3 regions of the Halomonas sp. YLB-10 genome follow, and region 3 is predicted to be linked to each of the others. Evidence: predicted binding sites of a transcription regulator. Region 3 holds the regulator's gene; each other region holds the start of a gene.
The links. The regulator FNR, encoded in region 3, switches genes on or off when oxygen is low (the NO sensors DNR and NnrR bind a similar motif). The targets are predictions, from matches to a motif close to TTGATNTANATCAA.

Region 1 (7,331 bases), on a different contig from region 3:
GGCACGCTCGAGACTCCAGCCCTGAGCCTGGCGCAGTCCCTTCAGGGTGGTGGCGATATGGTCGGCAATATCCTGCATGGCGGCCTCCAGAAAGGTCGGCCCAGTATACGCAAGGTTTACGCCGCTGGCCCGCCGTCGCTTGCGGTCAGCACACCACACCTTACGCGCCACGACTCCTGCCTCTTGTTCCTCTTCTCTTGTTCCTCGTCTCTCGTCTCTTCCCTCTTCTCTCTTCTCTCACTTCAGCATGCTTGTGCGTTATAACGTCCACTGCTAGCCTTGGACGTTATAACGCACAAGCACGAATGTACCCGCTCCGCGGTTTCCCTGGCTTTTTCTGGACCGTCTCATGAAAGCTTCGCCAAGTTCACTGGCCGCCAAGGCTGGCCAGACGCATCGCCCGAAGATGCTCGACGACCTTCATCCCTCCACGCTGGCCGCCGGGTTCGCCGCGGTCTTGATCGGCTACGCCAGTTCCGCCGCGATCATCTTCCAGGCGGCCCAGGCCGCCGCTATCGATCAGGCCCAGATCGGCTCCTGGATGTGGGCCCTGGGCATCGGCATGGGTGTGACATCGCTGGGGCTGTCCTGGCGCTATCGCATGCCGCTGCTGACCGCCTGGTCGACGCCCGGGGCGGCGTTGCTGGTGACCCAGTTGCCCGGCGTGCCCTTCGACCAGGCCGTCGGTGCCTTCCTGCTGTCATCGCTGCTGATGCTCGCCGTCGCCGCCAGCGGCCTGGTCGAGCGCATCATGGCGGTGGTGCCGGCGTCGATCGCCTCGGCCATGCTGGCCGGCATCCTGTTGCCCTTCGTGCTGGAAGTCTTCACCACCGTGCAGACGGACCCCTGGCTGCCGCTGGCTCTGCTGGGTGTATGGATGCTGTGCCGCCGCCTGGCGCCACGCCTGGCCATCGTCACGGTCCTGGCCGCGGGGGTGGCGCTGTGCCTGGGCCGCGGCGACTTGAGTCTGGCGGGTGTTGCCGTGAGTCTGACCCGTCCCGCCTGGGTGACCCCGGCCTTCGATCCTGTGGTGTGCCTGGGTATCGGCATACCGCTGTTCGCGGTCACCCTGACCACCCAGAACCTGCCGGGGTTCGCCATGGTCAGAAGCGCGGGCTTTACGCCACCGGTGGCGCCAAGCCTGGGGGCCACCGGCCTGGCGTCGCTGCTGATGGCACCCTTCGGTGGCCACGGCGTCAACATGGCGGCGATCAGCGCGGCCCCCTGCCTTGGCGAAGAGGCCCACCGCGAGCCTGGGCGACGCTACACCGCCGGCATTGCGGCGGGAATGGGCTATCTGCTGCTGGGCGCCCTGGGGGCGACGGTGGCGTCGTTGTTCGACGCCCTGCCCAGCGCCATGATCGCGGTGGTGGCGGGACTTGCGCTGATGGCCACCCTGGGCGGTGCGCTACGTACCGCCTTCAGCGACGGCGACAACCTGGACGCGGTGCTGGTCACCTTCGCCATCACCGCATCGCCATTGACCCTGGCGGGCATCGGCTCGGCCTTCTGGGGCCTGGTGGCGGGGCTGATCGTGCTGAGACTGCAGCGCAGGCGCTGAGTCGGGGGCGGTAGAGATTGCGGGAAGGATGCTGCGGGGGCGGCCGCTCAGGCGGCGATGGAAGAACCACAAGACAAGGGAAGAACCACAGGAGCAACCGCCGGGTGCTGTGGGCGCACCCGGCGTGATCGATCTCAGCCGTCCAGCGACACGCTGTCGGGCGAGGCACTGGCTGGCAAGGCATTGGCTGGCAAACCACGGCCAGCGTGGGTCGCCTCGTCACTGGCCATGCGCACCATGGCCAGGGCCTCATCCAGGCTCTCGACCTGCTCGACACGCACCAGCTCGTCGCTCAGCTTGACCTCGGTACCGACACGTTCGCTAACCAGCCGCTCGAGGCTCGCCAGATCACGCCCCTCGCCCATGGGCAGAGAATCGACACTGGCGGAGCCCGTGCCCGGCAGGTAGATGGTGCCGTTGGAGAAGTCCACCGCGTAGGCGATCACCCCGGGCACGATAAAGAACAGCAGGCCGACGCCGTTGGCCACCGCCACCACCGGGTCGATGCGACCACTGATCTGCCCCTTGCGTTCAGGGTGAAAGACGGTGCCGCAGCCGACGAGCGAGGTCAGGGTGGTGGCGAGCACCAGGCCGGTAAGCAGACGGGGCGGACGCAGCATGAACAACTTCCTCTTGCAGTAATCTGGCATAAATGACGGAAAGCGGTGCCGGCAACGACTCGACCGCTGCCCAGCATGATAAAACTCATGCGCATCCTATCACGTTCGCCACCCTTCGCTCCTTGTCGCCACCAACGGTGGCGGTTGCTTTTGCCGGCATGACACCTTCCCCGTACAATGCACGTCACTTTCATGGCCGGATGCGAGTCGCCGAGGATGCCCCTCGACGGCCATCGACGGGACAGCCTGCTGTCCTGCTCGCCTCCAGCGCTTACCAGACTCGATGTGAAGGAACCTGCGGACCCATGCGCGCCACCGAACTTCTGATCAGTACCCTGAAGGAAACTCCTGCCGACGCCGAGGTCATCAGCCACCAGCTGATGCTGCGCGCGGGCATGATTCGCCGCCTCACCTCCGGCCTGTACACCTGGCTGCCGCTGGGCCTTCGCACCCTGCGCAAGGTGGAGCGTATCGTGCGCGAGGAGATGGACCGTGCCGGCGCCCAGGAGCTGCTGATGCCGGCGGTGCAGCCGGCCGAGCTGTGGCAGGAGTCCGGCCGCTGGGAGCAGTACGGTCCGGAACTGCTGCGCCTGAAGGATCGACACCAGCGTGACTACTGCGTCGGCCCGACCCACGAAGAGGTGATCACCGACCTGGTACGCAAGGAGATCGCCAGCTACAAGCAGCTGCCGGCCAACTTCTACCAGATCCAGACCAAGTTCCGTGACGAGATCCGTCCGCGCTTCGGGGTCATGCGCTCGCGTGAGTTCATCATGAAGGACGCCTACTCCTTCCACCTGGACGAGGCCTCGCTCAAGGACACCTACCAGAAGATGTACGACGCCTACGTGCGCATCTTCACTCGCCTGGGTCTCGACTTCCGTCCGGTGATCGCCGACAACGGCTCCATCGGCGGTACCGGCTCCCACGAATTCCACGTACTGGCCGACTCCGGCGAGGACGATATCGTCTTCTCCACCGAGTCCGACTACGCCGCCAACATGGAAAAGGCCGAGGCCCTGCCTGCGCCCCTGGACAGCGATGCCCGCCGCGCCGAGCCCGCCGAGGAGCTGAGGCTGGTCGACACCCCCAATGCCAAGACCATCGCCACCCTGGTCGAGCAGCACGGCCTGCCCATCGAGAAGACCATCAAGACCCTGATGGTGCACGGCCACGAGGGCGGCCTGGTGGCGCTGCTGGTGCGCGGTGATCATGAACTCAACGAGGTCAAGGCCGAGCACCTCGAGGAGGTGGCGACGCCGCTGACCATGGCCAGCGAAGAAGAGATCCGCGCCGCCGTGGGCGCCGGCCCCGGCTCGCTGGGCCCGGTGGGGCTCGAGATGCCGATCGTCATCGATCGCAGCGTGGCGCTGATGAGCGACTTCGGCGCCGGTGCCAACGTCGACGGCAAGCACTACTTCGGCATCAACTGGGAGCGCGACGTGGCCCTGCCCAAGGTCGCCGACCTGCGTAACGTGGTCGAGGGTGACCCGTCACCCGACGGCAAGGGCGTGCTGTCGATCAAGCGCGGCATCGAGGTAGGCCACGTGTTCCAGCTCGGTCGCAAGTACAGCGAGGCGATGAATGCCACCGTGCTGGGCGACGAAGGCAAGGCGGTTCACCCCTGGATGGGCTGCTACGGCATCGGCATCACCCGCGTGGTGGCCTCTGCCATCGAGCAGAACCACGACCAGGGCGGGATCATCTGGCCCGACGCCATCGCCCCCTTCCATATCGCCATCGTGCCGATGAACGCCCACAAGTCCCAGCGCGTGCGCGAGACCAGCGAGCGCCTGCATGACGAACTCAGCGCCGCCGGCTTCGACGTGCTGCTGGATGATCGTGATCTGCGTCCCGGCGTGCGCTTCGCCGATCAGGAACTGATGGGTCTGCCCCATCGGCTGGTGGTGGGCGATCGCAGCCTCGACAAGGGTGAGCTCGAGTACAAGGGTCGCCGTGACAGCGAGGCCACCATGGTGCCCGCCGACGAGATCGTCGAGTTCCTCAAGCAGCGCATCGCCCTTTAAGGCCCCGCCTGGCGCGCCGCGGCTTGTCGCGCCGCGGCTTGTCGCGGCGCGCCTGGCAGGCGGGTCCAGAGGAATTCAGGCGAGTTCAGGTGCGCTCAGGTGCAATAAAGCAAAAAAAACCGACCCCGAAGGGTCGGTTGAAAAAGGGGGATGACTCCCCCTCCCCTGACGCTGGTTGACGGCTATCGCTTGCGACGGTGAGCGTCGCGGATGATAAAAGCGATCCAGCCGGCCATGAAGGCCACAGAGAGAGCGACGGCACCCAGCCCGAAAATGACGGCGTTGTCGACGTACATGGCGCTGTCCTCCTGTCTCTGTGTCGATGAATTCATGGTACCCGGTCGGCCCTTGAATTGTGCTGACCTGCGTCAAGGGTGACCGCGAGACATCGGCCCGCCATGACGACGAAAAAGCCGCCTTCAACAGGCGGCTTTTTCGTCGTCTGTGGCACCCTTTCAGCGAAAGCGCCTCCAGCTACCACTGCCGGGACCCTAGAGGACCTTGCGGTCCTCCACCTCGGAGGCCTCGGTGCCGGGCGGCAGCGGGTGCCCCTTGGCCAGTTCGGCGCGGGTCGCCTGGCGAATATCGAGCACCTCGAGGCGATACGACAGGGTCTCCCCGGCCAGGGGGTGGTTGGTGTCCACCACCACGCTGTCCCCCTTGACCTCCACCACGCTGACGATCTGCGGGCCGGCATCGCCGGGGGTCTGGAAGCACATGCCGGGGCGCAGATCGGTACCAGGAAAGGCCTGGCGTCCCACCTCGCGCACCAGCGACTCGTCGCGCATGCCATAGGCCTCGGCCGGGGACAGGGTGACACTGAGGCGACTGCCGACCTCGGCGTCGACCAGGGCCCGCTCGAGGCCTTCCATCAGGTTGCCGTGGCCGTGCAGATACTCCAGCGGCTCATCGCGCTTCCAGGAATCATCCAGGACGTCGCCCTGCTGGTTGCTCAGGACATAGTGCAGACGCACCACACACTGGGGAGAAACTCTCATCTCGGGCTCCTTGGGGTCGACATCAGTCCTGGCGCTTGAGCGCGGCGACGGGCATTTCCAGGCGCTGCTGGCGATGCAGCATGTTGAGCAGCACGATCGCCCGCTCTTCGCCCTTGTGGCTCTCGAACACCGCCTTGAGGTCCTTGAAGGGTCCGTCGGTGATCTCCACCGACTCTCCGGCCCGGAAGTAAAGCTGGCCAGGATCGTCGTCCTTGGCTTCGCCGTGCTGGCGCAGCAGGTCGATCAGCTCATCGCTGACCGGCACCGGCATCGACAGCCCGAAGGTCACGATCTTCAACACTCCGCGGGTCGAGCGAATCGGGCGCCAGTTGCTCTCGACCTGGTCGAGCCGCAGAAACAGATAGTAGGGGAACAACGGCTCCTCGACCCAGGTCAGCTTGTTGCGGCGCTTCTTCTGCACCTCCAGCACCGGATGAAAGAGCTCGTATCCCTGGTTGGCCAGATGCTCGGCGGCCCGGAACGACTCTCCGCCCTTGCACTGGACCACGTACCAGCGCGGGGTGGCATCGCCCCCCAGGCCCGCCTCGATATTGCTGTGACTCATGTGACTCCTTCCAGACTCAACCACCACCAGCCACCAAGCCGGCAGTATCGCCTGTCATTGACGCGGTTCCCGGTGCGTCCCGAACGACCCTTGATGATCACCGCTGGTATCGCCCCTGCGGCTTTGCAACAATTCGTCGAGCCGCACCGAGATGTTGCGCGCATTTTACCATTCGGAAGGCGGCCTGTGGCCGACCAACTGCAAGGAGGCTATCCATGCCCACCTCGTCCGGCCAGCATCCCTGGGTCGACGCCCTGCGCGTCTACCTGCGATTACCCGTGCTGGCCATGCTGTTTCTGGGCTTTTCTGCGGGCCTTCCCTTTCTGCTGGTGTTCTCCACCCTGACCACCTGGCTGCGTACCAGCGGGGTCGAGGTCGCCGCCATCGGTTTCTTCTCGTGGATTGGACTGCTGTACTCGATAAAGTTCTTCTGGGCACCGGTGGTGGACGCCTTCCGCCTGCCGCTGCTGACCCGCCTGCTGGGCCAGCGGCGCAGCTGGATGCTTGCCGGCCAGGCGCTGATCATGGGCGGCCTGCTGGGCCTTTCGTCACTCGACCCGGCCTCCCAGCTCGGCGCGGTGGCGCTGTTTGCGCTGATGGTGGCCTTCGGCTCGGCCACCCAGGACATCGCCATCGACGCCTTTCGTATCGAGTCGGCCGAGGACGAGGTCCAGGCAGCGATGGCGTCCACCTACATCATCGGCTATCGCGGCGGCCTGATCATGGCCGGTGCAGGGGCGCTGTATCTGGCGTCGGCCTTCTCCTGGCAGGTGTCCTACCAGTGCATGGCGGCACTGACGGCGGTGGGCATGATCACCGTACTGCTGCGTCCCGAGCCGCCGCGCCAACCGCTGGCCAGTCGCCTGGCCAAGGAGCCCCGGGTGCGCGCCTTCCTGCGGGCCAGCCGCGGCCGGCCCGCATGGGTCCGGCGCACCGGCGCCTGGTTGATCGGCTCCGTGGTCTGCCCCTTTCTCGACTTCTTCGGGCGCTTCGGACTGGGCGCACTGGGACTTTTGCTGTTTATCGGCATCTATCGCATCAGCGACCTGGCGATGGCCTCGATGGCCTATCCGCTCTACGTCGACCTGGGCTTCAGCCTCGACACCATCGCCACCGTGACCAAGGTGTTCGGCGTCATCATGAGTCTCCTCGGCGGGTTGGTCGGCGGGGTGCTGGTGGTGCGCTACGGCATCGGACGCATCCTGGTGCTCGGCGCTACGGCCACCGTGCTGACCAACCTGATGTTCGCCTGGCTGGCGCTCAGTGGCGCCCAGCACTCGCTGCTGGTGCTCACTATCGTCGGCGACAACCTCAGCAATGGCCTGGCAAGCGCGGTGTTCATCGCCTTCCTGTCGAGCCTGACCTCGCGGGCCTACACCGCCACCCAGTACGCCCTGTTCTCGTCGTTGATGACGCTGCCCGGAAAGTTCCTGTCAGGCTTTGGCGGCCTGGTGGTGGAGGGCATGGGCTACCCGAGCTTCTTTGTGCTGGCCTCGGCGCTGGGCGTACCGGCCATCCTGATGGCGCTGTGGGTCTGGCGACACCATGTGCGCGACCCAG
Region 2 (7,331 bases), on a different contig from region 3:
CGATATCCGCACCTATGAGAGCAACATCGAGCAGGACACCGCGCTGGGTCGTGTCGATGCCTTCGTCATGGATCGCGTCAGCGCCACCCAGGTGATCAAGGAAAAGCCGCTGCCGCTGGCGCTGGCCGGCAAGCCGTTCTCCGAGATTCGCAATGCGCTGCCGTTCCGCCAGGACGACCAGGAACTGCGCGACGAGGTCGACCAGGCGCTTGACACCCTGCGTGAAGACGGCACCTTGAGCGAGATCTCCGAGCGCTGGTTCGATGCCGATATCACCACGCCCTGAGCGGTGATCGACTCTCCATGAGCATTCTCGACCTCGACTACATGCTCGGGCTGGTGCCCATCCTGCTCAGCTACCTGCCCCTGACCCTGGGGATGGCGCTGGCCGGGATGGCGCTGGCTCTGGTGCTGGCCTGTGGCCTGGCGGTGATCCGGGTACTCAAGATCCCGGTTCTCAACGGCCTGACGCTGTGGTTCATCTCGTTCTTTCGCGGCACACCGCTGCTGGTGCAGCTGTTCCTGTTCTACTACGGGCTGCCCCAGGTGCTGTCGTTTCTGACCACCATCGATGGCATCACCGCCACCATCATGGGGCTGACGCTGCACTTCTCGGCCTATATGGCGGAGTCGATCCGCGCCGCCATCGTCGGCGTGGATCGCAGCCAGACCGAGGCGGCGCTGTCCATTGGCATGACCAACGGCCAGTTGATGCGCCGAATCGTGCTGCCCCAGGCCACTCGCATCGCGGTGCCGACGTTGATGAACTACTTCATCGACATGATCAAGGCCACCTCGCTGGCGTTCACCCTGGGCGTCACCGAGCTGATGGGGGCGACCCAGAAAGAGGCCGCCGGCAGCTTCCTGTACTTCGAGGCCTTCATCACCGTGGCGCTGATCTACTGGGCCATCGTCGAGGCGCTGGCCTGGCTGCAGCGGCGCCTGGAATCCCGACTCAACGAGGCCTATCGTCGATGATCAAGCTAGAGCGACTGACCAAGCGCTTCGGTGATACCACCGTGCTCGACGGTATCGATCTGGAGATCCAGCAGGGCGAGATCATCGTGGTGATCGGCCCCTCCGGGACCGGCAAGTCGACGTTGCTGCGCTGTCTCAACTTTCTCGAGCAGCCCGATGGTGGCCGATTGACCTTGGGTCCGCTGAGTCTGGACCTGACCCAGGCCAGCAAGTCCGAGATCCTGGCTGCCCGTCGACACACGGCCTTCGTGTTCCAGAACTACGCGCTGTTTGCCAACAAGACGGCGCTTGAGAACATCGCCGAGGGCCTGATCGTGGTCAACCGCTGGCCCAGGGCCAAGGCCCACCAGCGAGCGCGTGAGATCCTCGAGCGCATCGGCATGTCGGACAAGGCGAACGCCTATCCGGCGTCGCTGTCCGGGGGCCAGCAGCAGCGGGTGGGGATCGGCCGCGCCATGGCCGCCCAGGCCGAGGTGATCCTGTTCGACGAACCCACCTCATCGCTGGATCCCGAGTGGGTCGACGAGGTGCTGGCGTTGATGAAGCAGTTGGCGCGTGAACGCCAGACCATGCTGGTGGTCACCCACGAGATGGCCTTTGCCCGTGACGTGGCCGACCGGGTGGTGTTCATGGAGGGCGGGCGCATCGTCGAGCAGGGGCCTCCTTCGGAGCTGTTCCATGCACCGCAGGACCCGCGTACCCGGGACTTCCTGCGCAAGGTACTGCCCGCCGCCGAGCCCCTGTAGGCCGAATCGCTCATCCATCCGGCGAGATCCTCGTTCGAGAAAGTCTGCACGTCGAGGCGTGCCCTTCGAGGTGCCGCATTTGCAGCGGTTTCTTGGGGGGCGCGTGTTGCTGCCGGGCTGGCCCTCGCTGGTCCGGCACGCGACAATGACGTGCACCAAGCCCATTTTCAAAGCGGAGGCATCATGCCCACCGAACCTTCCGTCCACGACGCCCTGGGCGCGGCCCTGCGCGAGCTCGAGGCGACCATGAAGGCCGCCAACATGTGGCGTATGGACAAGCCGGAGGCCGCCGCCTTCAACAGTCGGCAGCCGTTCTGCATCGATACCATGTCGCTGCCCCAGTGGCTGCGCTTCGTGTTTATCGCCAGGCTCGATACCCTGGTCGAACAGCGTGCACCCCTGCCCGCCAGTTGCGATGTGGCCCCGGCGGTGGACGCCTACCTGATCCAGGAAGGCGCGCGCGCCCAGGACCGGATGCTGTTGCAGAAGGTTGTCGAGGATATCGACCGGCTGATCACCGAGAACTGAATCGCCGGTAACGGAAGAAGTCCCCAGCGAGGAGAAGGCGATGCCCTGGTACTTTGCCTATGGCAGCAACATGAACATTGAGCGTGTCGCCGCCCGCATCGGCGAGACCCGGCGTGTGCTGGCCGGCAGCCTGGAAGGCTACGCGCTGCGCTTCAACAAGGCCTCCCGGGTGCCGGGCATCGCCCACGCCAATGTGGTGCCGGCGCCAGGCGATCGGGTCGAGGGTGCGCTGTTCGAACTCCTCGAACCCGAGCAGATCCGGCAGATGGATCCCTTCGAAGGTTACCCACACGAGTACGACCGTCATCGTCTGCCGGTGATCACCGAACAAGGGCCGATCGAGGCCTGGGTCTATATCGCCGGCGCCGAACGCCAGGGGGATGACCTGCGGCCCGCCCGCGAGTACCTTGAGCACCTGCTGGCCGGTCGGGACTTCCTCAGCGAGGGCTATCATCAGGCGCTGGCGGCGGTAGAGGCCGTCGAGCACCTCGATGATGCCACTCTGGGGCGACTGGGGCTGTCACGTTATCATCCCCGCTAAGGCTTGTACGAAAAGTGCCTGCGCTCGGTAATGCGGCGTTAAAAATCGCGTCAAAATGCTCATTTACACCTCGTAAACTGCGCTTTCTTACCGATTTTTGCCTTGTCAAACCATCGCTCGCCGGCTTTTCGTACTAAGCCTAGGCCTCTGCTTGCCCTGTTACCGCAGCCCCTCCCTCGAGAATTGCAGTGGCAACTGCCACGCGAGCGACCACAGAAGCCATCTTGTGACGGTGACAGCACAGCGCCCGCTCCTGCCAGGCAGGAGCGGGCGCTGCGTGTTAGCGGTCGAGCCCTGGATCAGAAGCGGTAGCTGATACCGGCCATGATCACGTAGGGGTCCACCTCGATCTCGCCGATGTCCTCGCCGTTGAGGTCGACGTCGCTGTCGATATCCAGATACCACACCGCCATGTTGGCCGCCCAGTGGTCGTCGATGACCAGGTCGAGGCCCGCCTGGCCGGCCCAGCCCCAGGACTCTTCCAGATCGAGATCGGCACCCTCCAGCGCGATATCCTCGTCGGAGAAGTGGGTGTAGTTGACCCCCAGGCCGACGTAGGGCTGCACCCGCGCCTCGGTGCCACCGAAGGGGTAGTACTGCACGGTCAGGGTCGGCGGCAGGTGCTCGACGCTGGCGCCGATATCGGTGCCACCTACGTTCAGGTCGACGTCGTGCTCGAAGGGCTCGGCGGCCAGCAGTTCGACGCCGAACTTGTCGTGGAAGCGGTAGCCCAGGGTAAAGGCGAAGCCGTTGTCGTCATGGACGTCGGTGTCCATGGTGCCACCCATCAGCGAGCCGTTGTCGGAGTCGGGCTTGACCTTGGCCACACCGATGCGGGTATAGATGTCACCCTTGCCGTAGGCGGCAAAGGCCTGGCTGCTGACGAGGGCGCTGCCGGCGATGGCGGCGACCAGGGCGGTGGTGATCAGGGGGTGGCGCATGGTGTTCTCCTTGCGTACTGGCAAAAGTGGGCGAGCCGGTCGGCGAGCCATTTGGCGAGCCATTCGGCGAGCCCGATTGCCAAGCAGTGTATGCCGCATCGAGAACGTGGTTATTGATCTACCTCAATACCTCCTTTGGTCGACATAAATGAACCGGCAACGCACCAAAAAAGGCGCCTGGCAAAGCCAGACGCCTTCGATGCTGCGGTTGGAATGCGGCGTGATCGAGCTGACCGCTTAACCGCTTATTTCAAGACCGCGCAGGCGCTTAGAAACGATAGGTGACGCCGGCACCGATGGTCATCGGATCGATCTCGGCCTCGCCAACATCGTGGCCGTCGACCTCGATATCGGAATCGACCTCGGCGTAGCGGGCGTAGGTGCCGACCAGCAGGTTGTCGGTGACGCTGAGGTCGAGACCCACCTGGGCTGCGGCGCCGTAGGAGCTATCGAGGTCGGCGTTGAAGCTCTCGTCGGAGAAGTGGGTGTAGTTCATGCCCACGCCAACGTAGGGGTGGACGCGAGCGTTTTCCACGCCGCCCAGCGGGTAGTAGTTGAGCATCAGGTTGACCGGGGTACGGTCGACGCTGCCCACATTACCGCCGTTGACCGCGATATCGTGCTCCATGGCCTCGGAGCCGTTGAGCTCGACACCGAACTTGTCGTGGAACAGGTAGCCGGCGCCGTAGGCGAAGCCGTTCTCCTCGGAGACATCGAGATCCTGGTTGGCGATATCGCCGTTGTCCGAGGTGGGATCGGCCTTCTCGAAGCCACCGCGCACGTAGATGTCACCTGCCTGATAGGCCAGGGCAGACTGGGCGGCGAAGGTGGTGGTAGCGAGCAGGGCTGCGGTGCCCATCAGTCGAGTCATGTTCATGCGGGACCTCCTTGATGATCCGATGGCATCCTTCCCGAGGGAAGTAACCTTGTACGCTTCGCAGTTTACGAACAGTGTTTCTAAATGTCTTGTAGAAATAGTTAATTGGCCAGATAGCAGTAACTAGCCAGAATTTATGGAACTAAATCGACTTGGGCGGGTAGGTAATGTAAATGCTGTACAATTTTTTTGCACATTGTGGCGTAGACGTCGATGCGCGCTTGTGCACTGCATAAACGCTCGCCGTCCGGCGATAAATCGTCTTCACTGTGGGAGAAGACTCCGGAGGAGAGTGCGGGATGGTGGCCAGACGAAGGCGTGAGAGGTTGCTCGGCATGTCGACGCTGCCCTGGGGCGGGGCGGCACTGGTGCTCGCACTGACCGCTCTGTTGGCGGTGTGGCTGCTGCTGGAACCCTGGCTGATTCGTGATCTCCCGACGCCGGCGAGGCTGGCCATGGTAGTTCTGGGCGTGTGGGCGCTGGGCGGGGGGTTGTCCATGCCGCTGCACTTCTCAGCGGTACCCGGCTGGTGGCGTCTGGCGGGGGCCATGCCTTGGTATCCGCTGGCACTGGTCAGCTTTATCGTGCTGCTGCTGTGTCGCTACGCCGGCCTGTTTTGAACGGGGCTGATGTGCACGGCTAAGGTGGGCAGGGCGGTTCGACCGTCAGTGAGCGTTGAGCGCCAGGTGCGTGCTGGATGTGTCCCGTAACGAAGAAGGCCGCCCGAGGGCGGCCTTCTTGCGTGGCAGACGATCACTGACGATCAGGCGTCTTCCAGGGTGTCGAACTGCTCGGTGATCTCCTTGCTCGGCTCGGCGGTCATCAAGCTCACCACCACGATGGCGATGTAGGCGAAGATCACGCCGGGCACGATCTCGTAAAGATCGAACAGGCCGCCGGACATCTCGGCCCAGGCCACCACGGTGATGCCACCGACCACGATACCGGCCAGCGCACCCCACTGGTTCATGCGACGCCAGTACAGCGACATGATCAGTGCAGGACCGAAGGCGGCGCCGAAACCGGCCCAGGCGTAGGACACCAGTCCCAGTACCGTGGAGTCCGGGTTCATCGCCAGCAGGTAGGCAATGACGGCGATGCCGATGACCGCAAAGCGGCCGACCCAGACCAGCTCGGACTGGCTGGCGTCGGGGCGGAACAGCGCCTTGTAGAAGTCATCGGTCAGGGCAGAGGACGACACCAGCAGCTGGGAGTCGGCGGTGGACATGACCGCAGCCAGGATGGCGGCGAGCAGCACACCGGCGACCAGCGGATGGAAGATGGCGTTGACCATGACCATGAAGATGGTCTCGCCGTCACCCAGGTCGCGGGTCATGTAGACCAGGCCCAGCAGACCGACCGCCATGGCGCAGACCAGGCACAGGCCCGACCAGGTCACGGCGATGCGACGGGCGGCGGGGATGTCGGCTTCGGAGCGGATGGCCGCGAAACGCGCCAGGATGTGCGGCTGGCCGAAGTAGCCAAGGCCCCAGGCCAGCGAACTGATGATGCCGATGGCGGTCAGGGTTTCACCGGTGGACGCATCGACGAACCAGCTCAGCATGTCGGGGTTCTCGGCCAGGATCTGCTGGCCACTGCCGCTGAAGCCACCCAGTTCGGTCAGGGCGATGACCGGCACGACCAGCAGCGCCGCTGCCATCATCAGACCCTGGATCAGGTCAGTCCAGGAGACCGCCAGGAAGCCGCCAAAGAAGGTATAGGAGATGATGGCCAGCGTACCGACGGTCACCGCGATGGTGTAGTCGAAGCCGAATACCGTCTCGAACAGCTTGCCGCCGGCAACCAGGCCGGAGCTGGTGTAGAACAGGAAGAACAAGAGGATGAAGACCGCCGAGATCACCCGCAACAGCGGTGCCTTCTCGCGAAAGCGCTTGGCGAAGAAGTCCGGCAGGGTCAGGGCGTCATTGGCCTTGAAGGTGTAGACGCGCATGCGCCGGGCGACAATCAGCCAGTTGAGCCAGGTGCCGATCAACAGGCCCACGGCGATCCAGGAGGCCGACAGACCGCTGACGTAGGCCGCACCGGGCAGACCCAGCAGCAGCCAGCCCGACATGTCCGAGGCGCCGGCAGATATCGCCGACGTCCAGGGGCCAAGCGAGCGGCCACCAAGGATATAGTCGGACAGATTGGTGGTGCGCTTGTAAGCAATGATACCGATGACCAGCATCAATATCAGATACAGCGCGAACGTGATGCCAATGGTGGCGTTGTTTTCGACCATGGGAGCGTTCCTTGTGGTTTTTGTCGTGGGTGGTTGGCGTTCTCAAGTCACCGGCCCTGTGTCGAGCGCGATGATCTCCCCGTGTGGGCGCGGTCGTCACGCGCGTCCCTGCGATCCGGCGCTCCCCTCGGGGTAGTGGGTGAGCGCCGGTTGCCGACGGTGCGCCGACCGTCGGGTGAGTGCGTTGGACCAGCAGGCCAGGGCCTGACTTACTCGTCCCCTAGCGCCAGCAGCGAGGCGTTGCCGCCGAGTGCCGCCGTGTTGTTGGTCACCGTCTTCTCGGTGGCGAAACGCAACAGGTAGTTGGGGCCGCCGGCCTTGGGACCGGTGCCGGAGAGCCCCTGACCGCCGAAGGGTTGAACGCCTACGACAGCACCAATGATATTGCGGTTGATGTAGACGTTGCCAACGCGCACTTTCCGCGCTATTTCATCGGCAAAGGATTCGTTGCGGCTGTGCACGCCGAAGGTCAGGCCAT
Region 3 (7,331 bases):
GCGACCGGGCACTGGTGCTGACCCACACCCGTGAAGGCCACTATGTCGGCACCCTCGAGCGCAATCTGCGCTATCGCTGGTACCTTCAGCTGCAGCCCCACGCAGAAGGCGCGTCGGGACAGCAGCCTGAATGGCGCCTGACCGGCGAGGCAGAGTTCCCGCGGGAGACCTCCGTGCGCCTGACACCGGGACTCTGATGGCGGCCTCGTGCTACCACTGTGGCGCCCCGGTGGAGGCCACAGCATCCTGGTCGATCACCCTGGATGGCCAGCGCCATCCGCTGTGCTGCCCGGGCTGCGAGGCGGTGGCCCAGGCCATCGTCGGCGGCGGCCTGGACAGCTACTATCGCTTTCGCACCGCCCTGCCGGAGCGCCCATCGCCGACACCCGCCGACGAGGCCCGCTATCAGGTATTCGACGATCCGGGCCTGCAGGATCGTTTCGTGCGTCAGGATGGCGACACCAAGGTAGCGACCCTGGCGGTGGATGGCATCACCTGCGCCGCCTGCGCCTGGCTGATCGAACACCGCCTGAATGCCCTCGACGGCCTGGAGAGCTGCGCTGTCAATCTTTCCCAGCATCGCCTTCAGGTGCGCTGGGATCCCGAACGCCTGTCGCTGTCGCGCCTGCTGGCCGAGATGGCCGCCATTGGCTATCCCTCCCAGCCCTACGAGCCGGACCAGGCCCAGCAGCGGCTCAAGCAACAGTCGCGCCAGATGATAAGGCGCCTGATCGTGGCGGCAGTCGGCATGATGCAGGTGCTGATGTTTTCCATCCCGCACTACGTCGACGGCGGTGATCTCAGCACCGAGTTCGAGCGTCTGTTTGCCTGGCTATCGCTGGCGCTGACCACTCCGGTGGTACTGTACTCGGCCCAACCCTTCTTCGTCGGCGCCCTGCGCAATCTGCGAACCCGCGTGCTGGGCATGGATGTGCCGGTGGCGCTGGCCATCGGTGGTGCCTTCGTCGCCAGCACCTGGTCGGTCGTGAGCGACTCCGGGGACCGCTACTTCGACTCGGTCAGCATGTTCACCTTCTTCCTGCTGTTCGGACGCTACCTGGAGTCTCGCGCCCGTACCCACTACGGCCGCAGCGGCAATGCCCTGGCCAGCGCGCTGCCGAGTGCCGCGGTGCGCCTCGACGAGCAGGGCGATGAACGCGTCATCCCCGCCAGTCAGCTGGTCCCGGGGGACCGGGTTCGGGTCAGCCCCGGCGCCCAGATTCCTGCAGATGGCACCCTTACCTCGGGCCTGGCCCAGATCGACGAGTCGCTGCTGACCGGCGAATCGCTGCCCTGCCTGCGTCGCCAGGGAGATACCGTGCACGCAGGTACCCTGTGCATGGACAGCCCGATCGAAGTGATGGTCACCCGCGTCGGCGACGATACCCGCGCCGCCGGCATTCTCGATCTCACCGACCGTGCCTTCGCCCATCGTCCACGTATCGCCCGCCTGGCCGAGCAGGTGGCCCATCGCTTCGTGTTGAACCTGCTGGTCATCACCGCCCTGGTGGCGCTGGTCTGGAGCCTGATCGACCCTAGCCGCAGCCTGTGGATCACCCTGTCGGTACTGGTGGTGACCTGCCCCTGCGCCCTGGCGCTGGCGACCCCCACCGCCCTGACCGTGGCCCACGGCCGGCTGAGACGTGCCGGGGTACTGGTGACCCGAGCCGATGCGCTGGAGACCCTGGCCGGCCTCGATCGCGTCGTCTTCGACAAGACCGGCACCCTGACCCGGGGGCGTATGCAACTCGCCGAACACCGGCCGCTGAGCGACGACGAAGGAAGCGCCAACAATGGCGAGATGGACGCTGCCGCCAAGCGCCGGCATCTGGCACTGGCGGCGGCACTGGAGACCGGCTCGGAGCACCCCATCGCCCGTGCCTTCGCTGCCTGGCGCGACGCCAGCTGCCAGGCCAGCGAACTGCGCAATCACCCGGGTCAGGGCGTGGAAGGCGTGATCGACGGCCGGCGCTGGCGACTGGGCCAGCCGCGTTTTGCCTGCCTGGGCCAACCCGTTACTGAGCTCCCTGGCGCAGGGCTTTGGCTGCTGCTGGCCTGCGAAGGCAAGCCCCAGGCCTGGTTCAAGCTCGACGATCAGCCCCGTGACGACGCCGCCGAGACCCTCGCCGCCCTCGCCCAGCGGGGGCTTGCCATCGAGATCCTGTCGGGCGACCGCGCAGTCAACGTCGGCCAGCTGGCCCGCACGCTGGGCGTCGATCAGTGGCGTGGCGAGGCCACCCCCGAGGACAAGCTCGGGCACTTGAAGGCGCGACAGGCACAGGGTGAAAAGGTGGCCATGGTCGGTGATGGCATCAATGACGTGCCGGTACTGGCCGGCGCCGACCTTGCCATCGCCATGGCCGGGGCCAGCGACCTCACCCGCACCCGCGCCGATCTGGTATTGCTGGGCGAACCGCTCACGGGTATCGTCGAAGCCATCGAGGTGGCCCGCCAGACCCGTCGCATCATTCGCCAGAATCTGTCCTGGTCGGTGCTCTACAATGTCGTGGCGCTGCCCGCAGCGGCGCTGGGCTTCGTGCCCCCATGGCTTGCCGCCATCGGCATGTCACTCAGCTCGTTGCTGGTCATCGGCAATGCCCTGCGTCTGCGGCGCGGACGCACCAGGCCGACCGCGACACCTTCACCCGTCACCGCAAGCCCCGGCCCATGAGCATCCTTTACCTGTTGATACCCTTGTCGTTGATCCTGCTGGGCCTGGCGGTCTGGGCCTTCTTCTGGGCGGTGCGCAACGACCAGTTCGAGGACCTCGAAGGCCCCGCCTATCGCATCCTGTTCGAGGATGAGGACGACACTCGCAGTGCCGATGACGGCGCTTCCTCGTCCGAAACGCCTGCGCAGACATCCGATCGTGATCCATCGTCCAGAGGGCCTGAGTGAATCCTACCGGCCTCGAGCTGCCTCCCATGATGGCGGCCTTCGTGTTTGGCCTGCTCGGCGGTGCACACTGTATTGGCATGTGCGGCGGTATCATGAGCGCCCTGACCTTTGCCATCCCACCCAGCATGCGTCAACCTTGGCGGGTGAGCACACTTGTGCTCGGCTACAATGTAGGTCGTATCACCAGCTACTGTGTGGCGGGCGCTCTGGTTGCCGCCCTGGGTTCGGTGATCGGCCTTTCGCCGACCCTGCGTGGCCTGATGCAGATCGTCGCCAGCCTGATGTTGATCCTGATGGCGCTTTACATTGCCGATCTATGGAAAGGCCTGCGTCACGTCGAGGCACTGGGACGTCACCTCTGGAGGTACCTGGAACCCGCAGGCAGACGCCTGTTGCCGGTGGTGCGTCTGCCCCAGGCGGTGGCGCTGGGCGCCATCTGGGGCTGGCTGCCCTGTGGCCTGGTGTACTCGATGCTGGCCTGGAGCCTGGCACGGGCCGAGCCCCTCGAGGGCGCACTGCTGATGGCGAGCTTCGGTCTTGGTACGCTTCCGGCGCTGGTGGTGACGGGCCTCGCCGCAAGACAAATGCAGGCCCTGCTGGCGCATCGGGCAACACGCCTTGTCGCCGCTGGCATGATCATCGCCTTTGCCGTCTGGCAACTTTGGACTGGGCTGCACCAATGACGCATCCTACCTCTAAGTTATTAATCCTAAAGAGGTAGACGCCACTTTTAGCTGATCTGAGGGTGTAGAATAGTGCCATCAACGTGCTGTACGGGCGACGTCTGTTCTCCCCATGGCCCAGTCAATATCGATCCCAGATCCACAGGAGCTGCGAATGAGTCCTACGGCCCAAGATCGGCGGCGTCCCATGCTGCATGAGACTCGCTGTGAGTCCTGCAGCCTGAGTTCCTTGTGCCTTCCGCTGTCGCTGGAGACCGCCGACCTCGAGCGCTTCGATTCCATCATCCGTCGTCACCCGCCGATCAAGAAAGGCACACGATTGGTCGAGCAGGGAGATCGCTTCACCAGCGTCTTCGCGGTCCGATCGGGGAGTCTCAAGCAGATCACCACCGAAGGCAGCGGCGAAGCTCAGTTGACCAACTTCTTCCTGCCCAGTGAACTGGTTGGCCTGGATGGCATCGACGACGGCCGCTATCCCGGCAGCGTGGTGGCGCTGGAGACCACCACGGTGTGCGAGATTCCCTTCGACCGCCTCGATGCGCTGACCCAGACCCTACCGGAGCTGCGTGCCCAGCTGTTTCGCACCCTGAGCAAGGAGCTGCGAGAGGACCGCCGGATGATGCAGCTGCTGTCACGCAAGACCGCCGATCAGCGCCTGGCCTGCTTCTTCCTCGGCCTGTCGGACCGCTTCCGCCGCCGCGGCTATTCACCGTTCAGCTTCCGCCTGTCCATGTCCCGCGCCGACATCGGCAATCACCTGGGGCTGGCGGTGGAAACGGTCAGCCGTATCCTCGGGCGTTTCCAGCAGCAGGATCTGGTGGCGGTATCGGGACGTGAGGTCAATATCCTCGACCTGACCGCGCTGTCGACCCTGGCCGACACCGAAGTTACCTGAGCGGGCCTGGCGGCAGTGTGCCGGGCTTGGCCAGCAGCGCCCGGTACCCAGGATCTGGAAAGCAAAGCGTAATAGATGGCGTGTGACAAGAAAGAGGCCGCATCCGGAGATGCGGCCTCTTTTGCTGTCATGGCGTCATGCACATTCGCTGTTGGCGAGATCAGCCGGCATCCACCACGTCGATGCGCCGGGCCTGGCGTTCGGCCTGTACGGCCTCCAGCCCCTCGAAGTCGAACAGTTGCCGATCCGCCAGCTGCGACGGCGCCACATTGGTCACCGCCTTGAACATGCTCTCGAGGCGCCCGGGATGCTTGACCTCCCACTCGGCCAGCATCTCCTTGACCACCTGGCGCTGCAGGTTGGGCTGGGAACCACACAGGTTGCACGGGATGATCGGGAACTCCATCGCCTCGCTGTAGGCCTGGATATCGGCCTCGCGGCAGTACGCCAGCGGGCGGATGACGATGTTCTTGCCGTCGTCGGAGAGCAGCTTGGGCGGCATCGCCTTGAGGCTGCCACCGAAGAACATGTTCAGAAACAGCGTCTCGAGAATGTCCTCGCGGTGGTGGCCCAGGGCGATCTTGGTCGCCCCGATCTCCTCGGCGAAGCCATAGAGAGAGCCGCGCCGCAGGCGTGAGCAGAGCGCGCAGGTGGTCTTGCCCTCCGGCGTCTTCTCCTTCACCACCGAATAGGTGTCGCGCTCGAGGATGTGGTAGTCCACGCCGATACTGTCCAGATAGTTCGGCAGCACATGCTCCGGAAAGCCCGGCTGCTTCTGATCCAGATTCACCGCCACCAGCGAGAAGTTGACCGGCGCGTTGCGCTGAAGGCTGCGCAGGATCTCGAGCATGGTGTAGCTGTCCTTGCCACCAGACAGACACACCATGATCTTGTCGCCTTCCTGGATCATGCCGTAGTCAATGATGGCGTTGCCGGCCTGGCGGCGCAGGCGCTTCTGCAGCTTGTTGAACTCACGCCGTGCCTTGGCCTGAACTTGGGCTTCCGTCTGATCGCCATCCGCAGCAGGGTCGGCCGGGCTGACACCGGCATCGATCGAGAGATGGTCATCCTCGGGGGTACGGGGATCGAACAGGGTGGCGGAGGCGGACTGTGGCGACATGGGAGCGGGACATCACGGCTGAAAATGAAAGAGGCGCCAGTCTACCATCCGGACGCTTTAGTGGCGAAGAGGTCAGCGACCGCTTACCCCGGCGAGGACAATACGGGAGAGGCTTTTCGTCGGCAGCACATCGGAAACCGCCAAGGACGACACCGCCGTAGTGGCGCCCTTGCGCGTCGTGGCCTGGTCTGGTCTGGTCTGGCAAGTCGAAGAACGCAAGTGCCTGTCAGCCAGGCCCTAGGCGCTGTCCGAAAAGTCGACGAGCGAAGGTTAGACAAGGCAAAAATCGGTGAGAAAGCGCAGTTTACGGGGTGTAAATGAGCATTTTGATCCGATTTTTAACGCCGTATTACCGAGCGCAGGCACTTTTCAGACAAGCCCTAGACGACGTTCAGCGCCAGCAGATAGCGCACCACCACGCCCAGCAACAGCAGCAGGATGCCGGCACGTTGCCAGCCAAACTCGCGCACGGTCAGGGTCAGGCGCTTCTCCCAGAACTTGACCATGCCCCACAGGTCCCGGGTACGGCGATAGTACTGGAGGTAGGCCACCAGCACCGAGACCAGGCCCAGCGCCAGCAGCGTGGGCTCGAGAAGGGTCAACATGGCGTGCAGACTCATGACAGGATCTCCTTGCAGGTGAATGGTTGCCGGTGCGGGCGGCACCGGGTCAGCGCGGATGGCGGCAACGGGTCAGCGCGATGGCGCCGTGAGTGCCCCGCTCTCCAGGCGCAGATGCATCAGCGCCGTGGTGACGGCGTCGCCCAGGGCCGTATGGCGTCCCATGATCGGGACTCCCAGTCGCTCTGCCAATTGTTCAAAGGTCGGCTGCACCTCGATTTCCGGGTGACTTCGGCGCAGCCGCTTGCGGTACTGCTGGGCCACGTCGATGGTGGCGTTGGGCAGCGAGAAGCCGAACTCCGCCTTCAGGTAGCGATCCAGCATGGCCAGGTCGAAGTCGATACACCAGCCGACCAATGGGCGATTGCCGATAAATTCCAGCAGCGTCGTCAAGGCCTCGCGCACCTCGAGGCCGCCTTCCAGGTCGACCCCTCGCAGGCGATGGATGCAGATGGAGTCTCCACTCAGGCTGGCAGGAGGCGCGAGCCGCAGGTCCAGCGACTCGCTGGTCAAGACGCGATCGTCACGAATGCGTACCGCAGCGATGGACACCAGCTCCGCATGACGGGTATCCAGACCGGTGGTTTCGCAGTCCAGGGACACCAGCTCATCGCCGGTATAGGGATTGAACAGCCAGGCGAAATCGCCATCGGCCTGCCGACGCCTGTCGGCCACACGCCTGATCGCTCTCAGCATCGGGTACTCTCCCAAGCGAAACCATTGACGCCAAGGCAGCTTGCCCTGGGGGGCTGCCTCGACACTCATGCATACTCCAGGTGATAGCGGTGGGACAGGCTGGCCTTGAACTCCTTGACCAGATGCAGCGCCTCGCGCAGCAGGTCCCGCTCCAGCGAATTGAGCGACTGAACCACCACTCTGTCCGGGGCGTCCGTAGCCCGGGCATCGTCGCGCCGGTAGGCCAGCTGCGCCCGAAGCCGCAGCTCACAGAACAGCGACAACGCCTCGCCGAGATCCTCCGCCACCACCCGCTCGATGCGCCCGAGTGACGCCAGCGCCGCCAGCCGGTCGTGGGTCGAGGTCTCGCGCAGCCCGCACTCCAGTGCCATGGTGCGAACACCATGGACGATAGGAAAGATGCCACCCTTCTTGATGTC

Region 1: a site for FNR is predicted at 4,567-4,580, ahead of ccoM (cytochrome c oxidase subunit CcoM). Genes of this name have one in related genera too.
Region 2: a site for FNR is predicted at 3,848-3,861, ahead of EBB56_RS08745 (OmpW family protein). Genes of this name have one in related genera too.

The regions. Positions count from the first base shown of each region.
Region 1 is NZ_RRCU01000004.1:292,847-300,177, reverse strand. It holds gene EBB56_RS11290 (helix-turn-helix domain-containing protein) at 1-78, opposite strand, end outside; gene EBB56_RS11285 (benzoate/H(+) symporter BenE family transporter) at 350-1,561, shown strand; gene EBB56_RS11280 (hypothetical protein) at 1,696-2,181, opposite strand; gene EBB56_RS11275 (proline--tRNA ligase) at 2,487-4,208, shown strand; gene ccoM (cytochrome c oxidase subunit CcoM) at 4,391-4,504, opposite strand; gene EBB56_RS11270 (peptidylprolyl isomerase) at 4,700-5,206, opposite strand; gene rfaH (transcription/translation regulatory transformer protein RfaH) at 5,229-5,771, opposite strand; gene EBB56_RS11260 (AmpG family muropeptide MFS transporter) at 5,987-7,331, shown strand, end outside.
Region 2 is NZ_RRCU01000003.1:296,351-303,681, reverse strand. It holds gene EBB56_RS08770 (amino acid ABC transporter substrate-binding protein) at 1-286, shown strand, start outside; gene EBB56_RS08765 (amino acid ABC transporter permease) at 304-978, shown strand; gene EBB56_RS08760 (amino acid ABC transporter ATP-binding protein) at 975-1,724, shown strand; gene EBB56_RS08755 (YqcC family protein) at 1,908-2,252, shown strand; gene EBB56_RS08750 (gamma-glutamylcyclotransferase family protein) at 2,293-2,793, shown strand; gene EBB56_RS08745 (OmpW family protein) at 3,093-3,734, opposite strand; gene EBB56_RS08740 (OmpW family protein) at 4,003-4,611, opposite strand; gene EBB56_RS08735 (hypothetical protein) at 4,911-5,231, shown strand; gene putP (sodium/proline symporter PutP) at 5,375-6,853, opposite strand; gene putA (bifunctional proline dehydrogenase/L-glutamate gamma-semialdehyde dehydrogenase PutA) at 7,063-7,331, opposite strand, start outside.
Region 3 is NZ_RRCU01000001.1:838,116-845,446, forward strand. It holds gene EBB56_RS03490 (FixH family protein) at 1-197, shown strand, start outside; gene EBB56_RS03495 (heavy metal translocating P-type ATPase) at 197-2,671, shown strand; gene ccoS (cbb3-type cytochrome oxidase assembly protein CcoS) at 2,668-2,898, shown strand; gene EBB56_RS03505 (sulfite exporter TauE/SafE family protein) at 2,895-3,581, shown strand; gene fnr (fumarate/nitrate reduction transcriptional regulator Fnr) at 3,736-4,476, shown strand; gene ttcA (tRNA 2-thiocytidine(32) synthetase TtcA) at 4,637-5,596, opposite strand; gene EBB56_RS03520 (hypothetical protein) at 5,977-6,216, opposite strand; gene EBB56_RS03525 (3'-5' exonuclease) at 6,289-6,981, opposite strand; gene EBB56_RS03530 (DUF294 nucleotidyltransferase-like domain-containing protein) at 6,978-7,331, opposite strand, start outside.